Siphonobacter curvatus: one gene and its partner. The protein of the gene in region 2 binds, or shares a complex with, the protein of the main gene of each other region. Links are inferred from orthologs where the notes say so. Each region holds a gene or a part of one and is shown on either strand. Other genes may lie near its edges.

Region 1 (5,821 bases), 720 kb from region 2 along the record:
AGGCGTTCATGCCTGGAGCATCTCCCCCGGAGGTAAACACTGCAATACGCTTCATATTTGTGGTCAAGCCCGTGTTAGATTATTTTGGTTACAAATGGGATTACGGAAGTTTTGAGCACGCTCTCGTAAACTTGATGCAAATTTACAGCTTCTTTGGCTGGATTGGCTTTATGAACTTCAAAAATCAAAGAGTTCATGGTAATTTAATAAGATTCAATCTTATTTTCCATGTTTTTACGTACATAGTGGCACACTTTATCAGTTATTTTTCGAAAATTTGGTGTGTCCTTCCATCTTAAATAAATCCAATAAACATTTATCATTATCGTACTAAATGAGAAGGGTTTTGGCCCTTGGGGAAACCCGTATGAAGAGAGTTATCACATTTATTTCTATACTTTTAGGAGGAACTGGATCTGAGGTTTCGGCTCAGTTTTTGCTGGGGCAGACGGGTAGTAACTACGCAGGCATTCACGGGATATACGCCAACCCCGCCTCGGCTGTGGACTCCCGTTACAAAGTACACGTTCACTTAGCCGGTTACGAAAACTATCTCTATAACAACTACTTAGCCTGGGAAGCTCCGTACTCACCGGTTGCCATGCTAACGAATACCGTTTCTTCCAAGTACCGGGGTCCGAGCAAAGGAATCATCTTTCGCGACCAGGAATACTTGCGGGAAAAGCTCAACGGTCGCGACAAGCACTTGCGGGCGGGGGGGGAAGTTCGGGGACCGGGTGTACTGATTACGTTGAATGAAAAAAATGCATTTTCCTTCAATACCCGTATTCGGGCCGGGGTGGCTGTAACCCATGCCTCCCAATCGGTTGCTCAGTTAATCAAAAACGGAACGACGATAGGGCGGGCTATTGAACCCGAAGATTTCGGTACGCATGTGTACGCGAACACCAACGGCATGGTCGAACTTTCGGGAAGCTACGCCCGCGTGATGTACGATGAAGACGAAGATTTTGTGAAAGTGGGCGTAACCGTGAAACGCGTCATTGGTCTGCACCAGGGACATATTCTGGGTCGGAATATTGATTATGAGTACGTTCAGGATCCCACGTACGCCACAGAAGCCGCCGTTCGTCTTAAGTCCGTAGATGCTCAGTACGGAATCACGAATGAGGGGGCTCTGCAAAGTGTTAGCTTTTCTCCGGTCTGGCTGTTGGGAAACGCTCCGGCGGGTAGCGGCTGGGGAGCCGATCTGGGAATGGTCTATGAATATCGTCCGGACGTTCGGAAGTATTCCTACCGGGATCGCTACGGAGTACACCGTGACGCAAGCAAGAATAAGTACTTGTATCGGATTAGTGTATCCTTACTGGATATAGGACGGATTTTGTACAAGAATCCCAATTACGTGGAAGCGTATAAACTACAGCGGCGGGATGCCATTTTAGCGGAGGATAACTTCACAGGGATGCAGGGAATCGATGGCTTCATGTTGGGCCTGAACCAAACCCTAAACCCTTCCGAAAGTGAACGGATCGCCTCGTATCGTACGGCTCTACCCACGCGTTTGCAGGCAAGCATTGATTACAACGTCAAGGAAAAAATATACGTCAATGCCATGCTCATGCAGGGATTCGTCTCCAATAAACGGGCCGCATTTACCATGCCCTCCGTACTGGCCGTAACGCCGCGGTACGAAGGCAAATGGGTAGAAGTAGCCATGCCGGTAGCGTTGACGGATAATTACAGCCGACTGGCTCTGGGGCTGGGAGCCCGCCTGGGTATTCTTTACTTCGGCTCGGACAATCTGCTTTCTACGCTCAATATCGGCAATCCCAAAGGAATAGAATTTTATTTTGGTGCCCAGATTCCCATCTATCAGAAAGCTCCAGAATCGAATCTGAAGTGTTACCCGCAACGGGAAAAGCGAGGCTTGTTCGGATTTCTAAAAAAGAAGTAAGTACGAATGCAAAAATCCCCGGACTGTTCAGTCCGGGGATTTTTGTTTAACTCTTAATCATTCCGATGCCGATCAACAACAGGCCCGTTCCTAGTAACAGAAAAAAACCAGGAGCCAGCCAGGTAGCCAGCGGAGCATCAATCCGTGACTGTCCGGGTTTATCGAGAGCATAGCGAATGGGCAGCGAACGTCCTTGTAAGTTGGTCCGAGTAATGCGTAAGGCGTAACTCTGACCCGCTACTTCGTAAACGATCCGGCCATCTTCTACTTGACCAAACGTGCGGCCCGTGGTTTTCATCCAGCTCCGACGTTTCTGCAAGACGGTCCAGCCAATGAGAAAGGCGATGGCTCCAATAACCGTGACGATAACTCCAAAAACTACCATTCAAGCAACGAATTAAAGAATATATTGACTCAGGTCGCGATTCTGTACCAGTCCTGCCAGCCGTTGTTCAACGAGTTCTTTCGTAACTACCACCTGAGCATTCGGTCCGATCTGATCTGGAATGTCGAAGAGTACATCGTTCAGTAACTGACTAACTACTGTTTGCAAACGACGGGCTCCGATATTTTCAACTTCCGTATTTAACTGGAACGCCACTTCGGCCAAGGCATCGAGGGCTTCTTCGTTAAAGGACAAACTTACCGATTCGGCCTGTAACATGGCTTCGTACTGGCGAGTCAGGGCGTTACGGGGTTCTTTCAAGATTCGTACAAAATCACTCTTGGTCAGGGGTTGTAATTCCACCCGAATCGGGAAACGTCCCTGTAATTCCGGAATCAAATCGCTGGGCTTGGAAACGTGAAACGCTCCTGCGGCAATGAAGAGAATGTGATCCGTATGAATAACCCCGTACTTGGTATTCACCGTCGAACCTTCCACAATGGGCAGTAAGTCCCGCTGAACGCCTTCCCGGGATACATCCGGACCGGAGCCACCACTTTTGGCGGCGACTTTATCAATTTCGTCAATGAAGATAATACCCAGGTTTTCGGCTTTGCGAATGGCCTCTTCCTTGACCTCATCCATATCAATGAGCTTGGCCGCCTCTTCGTCAATCAAAATACGTTTCGCTTCACCGATGGTTACCTTCCGCTTTTTGCGTTGCTTGGGCATCATCCCCGAAAGCATTTCCTGAATGTTCATCATGGAACTCTCGTCAATGGGACCACCCATGACACCAATGTTGGGAGAGGCACTTTGCTGAACGTCGATTTCAATTTTGCGGCTGTCCAATTCACCCGTACGAATTTTTTCGCGGAAACGCTCCCGCGTCCGTTCGTTGAGTTCCGCATCGGAGGCATTTTCGGGTGAAACACTAACGGAGGACGAATGGAAACCCGTGGGTTGTTTGACCGGTGGAATCAGGGCATCGAGGATGACCTCTTCCACGGATTGAGCCGCCCGTTCTTTCACCGACTCTTTTTTGGCCGCCCGTACCATATGAATGGCCTGTTCCACCAGATCGCGTACCATGCTTTCCACATCGCGACCTACATATCCTACTTCTGTAAATTTAGAAGCTTCCACTTTGGTAAAGGGAGCATCGGCAAGCTGGGCGAGCCGGCGGGCAATTTCGGTTTTCCCGCAACCCGTAGGCCCAATCATCAAGATATTGTTGGGCATGATTTCCCGCTGCATTTCTGCGGCAGCGTTCATCCGACGCCAGCGATTCCGCAGGGCGATGGCCACATTTTTCTTCGCTTCGTGCTGACCAATGATGTATTTATCTAATTCCGCCACGATCTGACGGGGGGTAAGTGCTTCGAGACTTTTGGCTTCTCCGGGAGTCATAGATGAATTTCTGTAAAACGGTACATTCCTGGTTATTCAAATGGAGTACGCAGGAAAAATCAACAAATGTGTCAGCAAAACGAATGAATGTTAAAGCTGACAAGATGGCAACGGCACACAACGAATCTGCAACAAGTAAGCGATACAAAGATGGTACCAGAAACCAGATTCTAAAAAATCATGCGGGCTGACAGACCAGCAAAGGTGTAATTTTGGCGGTATCTTGTCAGGCCATCGGACGGGATACCGCCTGACCATACGTCACTTTTCTAAACCTATTTTTCATATGGCTGTCCGTTACGATACCGTTCGTAGTCTGGCCCTGGAATACCCCCACGTAAGCGAAGGACTTGCCTATGGGACGCCTTCGCTTCATTTGGGCCGCAAATTACTTGGTCGTTTACAGGAAGACGGCCAAACACTGGTCATGAAGCTGAATCCCGAGGAACGAGAAACGTACCTGGAACAGGCTCCTGATACCTTTTTTCTGACGGATCATTACCGAAATCATCCCGTCATCCTGGTAGATTTGACGCTGGTGCAATTGGAAGATGTGGTGCTGCTGGTAGAGAAAGCCTGGCGGTTTCTGGCCTCAGCCCGGCAACTGAAAGCGTACGGACAGAGAGTAGGGAAGCAATGAATTGACAATCAAGAGTTAAACGTAAAATTTTTAACGTCTGTTGTAGCTGATCTTACCGCATGCCAGCGTTTATTAAACGTATACGTCCAGCAAGCTGCATATCAAAATCAGATTTCATACCCCTTCATCGCTTTGCTTATGAGAAAGTGTATTTGGCTGGCTTTACTTGGGTTAGCTCTAGGCGGTTTTTCTTGTCAACGGGCAGCCTTAGATCCCACCTACAAGCCGGTGCTTTTTGTTATGAAAAAAGGCGATCAATGTCTGATGCTTACGGAAGGGCAAGCCTGGCCCGGCACCCCGTTATTTGACCCGAACCAAAAGGTGCAGTACTTGCTGGATAATCAGCCCACGGGGAATACGCAACTTTTAAAAGCGTTGTTAGCCCAACAGCAAATCAGCAAAATCATGGTTGGAGAGTCCCCGCGAAAAAAAGAAAAAATGATAGCGTTTACTACCAGGCCCTAAGCTCGAATCAATAAAGAAATGCGGGCTATGTGGAAGGTCTTTTTCGTCACGAGAAAAGACAAAATCAGTACACGGTCGTTGCTGATGAAACGACGAGTCTTTGGTTGGACAAAATATCTTCCTTTACGGCAACGTTAAGGCTAAAGCAAGTCCTTGCGGCCCCCGTATTAATTTTTACTTAGGATTGAACTTTCTTTTTGGCAAATCCTTTAAAAACTACAAATTTTGTAGGGAGAATCGTTTGATTTAGAGGGCTTGTCGGGGAATTATGCAAGAAGTCAAAAAAGGAATTATACAAGGAGTAATTATACTAGTGGCCTTCCTCTACCTGGCCAAATTATTTTACTTACAAGTGATTGATGAAGGCTACTCGGAAGCAGCCGTAAGCAATGCTATTGAGCAGGTCGTCCAGATTCCGTATCGGGGTCAGATTTACGACCGAAAAGGCAATTTGATTGTCTACAACACACCGACCTACGATTTGTTCATCACCCCCAAAAAAGCCCGCATTCCGGATACCCTTCGTCTGTGCAATTTGCTGGGGGTTACCAAAGTGCAGTTTGACAGTATGTACAACGTGGCCAAGACGTATTCCAAGTTTAAGCCTTCCTTGTTCATGCGTCAGCTTTCCGTCGAGGATTTTGCTCGTATTCAGGATGCCATGGTGGATTATCCTGGTTTCACTTTCGAAACCAGTGCGTTCCGTACCTACAATACATCGGCTCTGGCGAATACGCTCGGGTACGTAGCGGAGGTAAGCCCCAAACAACTGGAAGATCAGGAAGAACGCGGTGAAAATTACTACCGTCAGGGGGACTACATCGGACAAAGCGGTCTGGAAAAACAGTACGAGGAAACCCTTCGGGGTCGTCGCGGGATGAAGTACATCATGAAAGACGTACACGGCGTAGTGAAAGGGCCCTGGAAAGGGGGAGCGGCGGACGTTGTTCCCATTGCTGGAAAGAACTTGTATACTTCGCTGGATGTAGAATTGCAGCAGTAC
Region 2 (5,112 bases):
TCAATCGTACGCTGGGTTTGACGTTCAACCTCATTGGTGGTAATCCTTACGTCTGGAGTATCACCCACAACATTGTTCACCACACCTACACGAACATTCCCGGACACGACGAAGACCTGGAGATTGCTCCTGGCCTCGTACGTATCGACGAAGATGAGCCCGTCAATGCCGTTCATAAGTATCAGCACATCTATGCCTTCCTCCTGTATGGATTGGCTTCGCTAAGCTGGGTATTACGCAAAGACTATATCAAGTTCTTCAAACAAAATATTGGTAAGACGCCCAACCGTAGTCATCCCAAGAAAGAATATTTCAATTTATTCTTCTACAAGGCGGTTTATTACACACTATTCATTGTACTGCCCTTGTGCGTGTTGTCTATTACCTGGTGGCAATTCGTCATTGGTTTTCTGGTGATGCACTTCTTTGAAGGACTGGTACTGGGCTTAGTGTTTCAATTGGCTCACATCGTTGAATATACCGAATTCCCTGAACCTAACGGGGATGGTAACATTGAAGAATCCTGGGCCGTACACCAGATGCAAACGACGGCTAATTTTTCCTGTAATAGTTCGCTGGCGTATTTCTTGTGTGGTGGATTAAATTTCCAAATTGAACACCATTTGTTCCCCAAAATCTGTCACATACACTATCCCGAAATTTCCAAGATTGTGAAAGAGACAGCCGCGGACCACGGGATTCAGTATATTGAAAACAAAACCTTCTGGACCGCTCTGCAATCGCACTACCGAGTGCTGCGGAAATACGGCAAGGAGGATTACGCCGTACAACGGATGAAGATGGTTCCCGTTCAGGCCTAACGAAAAAAGAGAGAAATCAGCCCCTGACTTCTCTCTTTTTTTGCTTTCTTTGGGCATTCATAGCCGCTGGTAGTTCGCTGAAGAAGCTCAAAACGCTGAATCAAAAGATCGCTTTAAGCTCATAGATAATTTTGTTGCGGGGAACGTCCTGAGAATCAAGTATGTTGGAAAACTTAACGGATCTACGTGCCGAATTCTGAGAATCAGACGTATTTTTGACCCGCAATTCTGTTCCTAAACCCTTTCCGTTAGTTTACACATGGCAGAAGTAATTCGTATGCCCCTTTTGAGTGACACGATGACTGAAGGGGTCATCGCTGAGTGGCTCAAAAAAGTGGGCGATACCGTTAAATCCGGAGATATCCTGGCCGAAGTTGAAACCGATAAAGCCACGATGGAACTGGAAAACTACGCAGATGGTACTCTTTTATACGTAGCTGCCGACAAAGGGCAGGCTGTAGAAGTGAATGGAGTACTGGCTGTGGTAGGCAAACCCGGAGAAGATTATCAGTCTCTGCTCGATGGCGGCTCTGCCAATGGCTCCGCACCGGCTGAGGAAAAAACCGAAGCTCCAGCCGCTGAACCGGCTCCCGCTGCTCCGGCCGCTCCTGTAAAATCAGAAAGTAAAGCAGTGGATCTGTCGAGCATCAAAGCGACGGCTGTCCGCATGCCCTTACTGAGTGATACGATGACCGAAGGCGTGATTGCCAACTGGGTCAAAAATGTAGGAGATAAAATTAAGAATGGTGACATCCTGGCCGAAGTCGAAACCGACAAAGCCACGATGGAACTGGAAAACTACGAAGACGGTACGCTGTTGTACGTAGGCGTGGAAGCAGGTCAGGCAGCGAAGGTCAACCAGATCATTGCGATCGTAGGCGAAGAAGGAGCCAACTATCAGGCTATTCTCGACGCTGAAAATGGAACGGCTCCCGCAGCTGAAGAAACCAAAGCCGAAGCTCCGGCTGAGGGTTCAAAAGAGCAGGCAGTTGATGCAACGCAATCCAACGATGCTGAAGGCCGTATCAAAGCTTCTCCCTTAGCTAAATCCATTGCTAAAGACAAAGGCATCAACCTTTCTGATGTGACGGGCTCCGGTGAAAACGGACGTATCGTGAAGAAAGACCTCGATACCTTTACACCAGCGGCGAAAGAAGCCTCGGCTCCGGCCGCAGCAGCTCCGGCGGCGGCACCGGCCCAACCGGCCGCTCAGCCACAGAAGCCCGTAGCGGTTCCTGAGCCCGCGGGTGAATACGAAGACCTGCCCGTCTCGTCGATGCGTAAAACCATCGCCCGTCGTTTGTCTGAGTCGCTGTATACGGCTCCGCACTTCTATCTGACGATGGAAATTACGATGGACAAAGCCATCAAGTTGCGTTCACAGTTGAATGAAATATCGCCCGCGAAAATTTCATTTAATGACTTTACCATCAAAGCTGCGGCTCTGGCTCTGCGGGAACACCCCGCCGTGAATGCTTCCTGGTTGGGCGACAAAATCCGTCGGTACAAATACATCAACATTGGTGTAGCTGTAGCGGTGGAAGACGGTCTGGTGGTACCCGTAATCCGCAACTCCGATCAGAAAACACTTTCGACGATTTCTACCGAAGTGAAAGACTACGCCGGAAAAGCCAAGAACAAAAAACTTCAGCCGAAAGATATGGAAGGTTCTACCTTCAGTATCTCGAACCTGGGTATGTTCGGCGTCGAAGAATTCAATCCGATCATCAACTCTCCGGATTCCTGTATTCTGGCCGTAGGCGGAATCAAGAAAACCGTAGCGGTGAATGATGCCGGTGAGTTCTACGCTACTAACATCATGAAAGTAACGCTAGCCTGCGATCACCGATCGGTTGACGGAGCAACGGGAGCAGCCTTCCTGCAAACGTTCAAGCAACTCCTCGAAGATCCGATGCGTATGCTAGTATAGGATAGTTTTTGGTTGATTGTTGTTAGCCATACTGACTACAATTAACTAGAAATCATTTTGATACGGTTCGTTGATAGCGGGAGTGATAACCAACCACTACCAACTATCCACTTACAACTGTGAAGCGGCCCCGGATTTGGATTCGGGGCCGCTTTTTTAACCATGAATAACAATGAAAGAAGCAGAAATTCACTCGACAACCGTACTAGGAGTCGTACATAATGGCGAAGTGGTAGTAGGTGCCGATGGACAGGCTACCATGGGGAATACGGTAGCTAAAGCCAACGTTCGGAAAATCCGGAAATTATCGGGCGGAAAGATTGTTGCTGGATTCGCGGGTAGTACGGCCGATGCATTCACTCTAATTGAACGCTTTGAGGAAAAACTTAACGCCTACGGTCAGAATATGAAGCGGGCGGCCATTGAACTGGCGAAGGATTGGCGTACGGATCGCTACCTCCGAAAGCTGGAAGCCATGCTGATCGTTGCCAATTCCGAAGAGATTCTCATCATTTCCGGTACGGGTGACGTACTGGAACCCGAAAACGGTATTGCCGCCATTGGTTCCGGTTCTAACTTTGCTCAGGCCGCTGCCATTGCATTGAAAAAACACGCGACTAATTTATCGGCTGAAGAAATGGTACGCGAAAGTCTGCACATTGCCGCTGATATCTGTATTTACACGAACCATAACTTGGTGGTGGAAAAAGTAGGATAAACGTACCTGTAGAGTATATAGCTTTGAAAAATGCCAGCGGGAGCTGGCATTTTTCGTTTAGTTGCCTTGAAAAATTACCAGTTCATCCGAAAACATTCCAACGATTTTTTCAAAAAGAGGGTCTTGTACAAAATGAATAATTCATGAAAAAGATTGGAATAATAGTACTAACTGCGCTACTACTGGGCTGTGAAAAAGAGCAGGCGTACGACGCAAGAATCTACGGGAAATGGCGGATGTTTGAATACAGCTATTCACCGGGCGATCGCTTGTATACGGTGCCCGTAGCAGCCGATACGGCAGAGATCATTGAGTTTACTCGCAATGAGAACTTGCTGAACTTAGGAAATGTACCTTCCCAAAAATTTTCGATGGATGATTCCCATCTGACACTGACGGATAAGCAATCTTACAAACTTGCCTATAAACTCAGTCCGGATACGCTATGGATTATACCGCCCTGTGTGGAGGGTTGTCATTCGGCTTACGTACGCGTTCGATGAATTAACTAATCAGGAAGCTATGAAAACCTACGTACTCGTCATAACCCTGCTGATCCTGGCAACGGCCTGCCGGAAAGACCCGCTGGAAGGAATCGAACGAGCGACTGGAGAGGGCATCATCGGAAAGTGGTTGCTGGTCGAACGAGGAGATTGGAATAGAGAATTTTTCACCCACAAAATTCCACTGAGTCCTCCCCAAACCTTACGCTTTCAAAAGGATTCTACGGTAGTAGCTACAGGAGCTGAATTGATAAATTATGCGTCCGTTCGCAGCTATACTACCAACCGTGACTACCTCTACCTAGATCGATCGCCTGCCGATATAAGTGCACAATACCGCGGGAACCGACACGGCTATCGGGTGCAAAATGATACCTTACGGCTCGATCCACCGTGTCAGGAAGGTTGTTCGCTGTGGTTCATCCGGATCCAATAAAATAGGGGCTCTTAAGCCCCTATTTCATAATTAAGAAAGTCGGTCCTTGTAGCTTTCGTAGCCGTAGCTGCGAACAAGTTCAAAGGTGCCGTCCTCCTTCCAGATACCAATGCTGGGTAAATTCACGCCGTTGAAGGTCGTCGTTTTCACCATGGTGTAGTGAATCATATCGTCAAAAACGATCGTGTCTCCTTCCTGTAAATCCGCGTCGAAACTGTAATCGCCCATGTAATCACCGGCCAGACAGGTACTGCCACCCATGCGGTAGGTAGGTTTACCGGCCACGGGGTCTTGGTGAGCCCCAATGATCCGCGGTTTGTAGGGCATTTCCAGGGTGTCGGGCATATGAGCCGAAAAGGATGTATCCAACATGGCCACATTGATTCCCTGAGCATCCACTACATCGAGTACGGTTGAAACCAGTACACCCGTTTGCCAGCCCACGGCTGAACCCGGCTCCATGATAATCTTCAAGTGTGGAAACTTGGCCTTAAACGCTTTTAATACCGAAATCAAATGCTCTGGATCGTAATCGGCCCGCGTAATGAGATGGCCGCCGCCCATATTGAGCCATTTAACCTGCTGAAGTAAATCACCGAACCGTTGCTCGACGTGTACGAGCGTCCGCTCTAGCGTATGCGAATCGTTCTCGCAAAGGGTATGAAAGTGTAGCCCTTCAATTTCAGCGGGCAACTGATCCGGAA

Evidence for each region.
Region 1: the proteins of hslV (region 2) and hslU are in contact, whole or in part, in a solved structure (PDB 1G4A), measured with the Escherichia coli proteins. The link is inferred for Siphonobacter curvatus from one-to-one orthologs.

What each region holds. Positions count from the first base shown.
Region 1 is NZ_PTRA01000001.1:1,175,635-1,181,455, forward strand. The notes cover bases 1,515-4,348. They hold hslU (ATP-dependent protease ATPase subunit HslU), read right to left. Parts: upstream 3,714-4,348; coding sequence 2,316-3,713; downstream 1,515-2,315. Other genes in these bases: C5O19_RS04715 (DUF5723 family protein), read left to right, coding at 1,515-1,918; C5O19_RS04720 (hypothetical protein), read right to left, coding at 1,965-2,303; C5O19_RS04730 (MmcQ/YjbR family DNA-binding protein), read left to right, coding at 4,000-4,348. In the rest of the region: pfkA (6-phosphofructokinase), read right to left, coding at 1-55; more of C5O19_RS04715, read left to right, coding at 368-1,514; more of C5O19_RS04730, read left to right, coding at 4,349-4,353; C5O19_RS04735 (hypothetical protein), read left to right, coding at 4,594-4,818; mrdA (penicillin-binding protein 2), read left to right, coding at 5,087-5,821. UniProt on the Escherichia coli protein: ATPase subunit of a proteasome-like degradation complex; this subunit has chaperone activity. The binding of ATP and its subsequent hydrolysis by HslU are essential for unfolding of protein substrates subsequently hydrolyzed by HslV.
Region 2 is NZ_PTRA01000001.1:1,891,122-1,896,233, forward strand. Bases 1,985-4,696 are described here. They hold hslV (ATP-dependent protease subunit HslV), read left to right. Parts: upstream 1,985-2,923; coding sequence 2,924-3,469; downstream 3,470-4,696. Other genes in these bases: C5O19_RS07785 (pyruvate dehydrogenase complex dihydrolipoamide acetyltransferase), read left to right, coding at 1,985-2,751; C5O19_RS07795 (hypothetical protein), read left to right, coding at 3,613-3,972; C5O19_RS07800 (hypothetical protein), read left to right, coding at 3,992-4,408; nspC (carboxynorspermidine decarboxylase), read right to left, coding at 4,439-4,696. Also shown: C5O19_RS07780 (fatty acid desaturase family protein), read left to right, coding at 1-821; more of C5O19_RS07785, read left to right, coding at 1,081-1,984; more of nspC, read right to left, coding at 4,697-5,112. UniProt on the Escherichia coli protein: Protease subunit of a proteasome-like degradation complex believed to be a general protein degrading machinery. The complex has been shown to be involved in the specific degradation of heat shock induced transcription factors such as RpoH and SulA.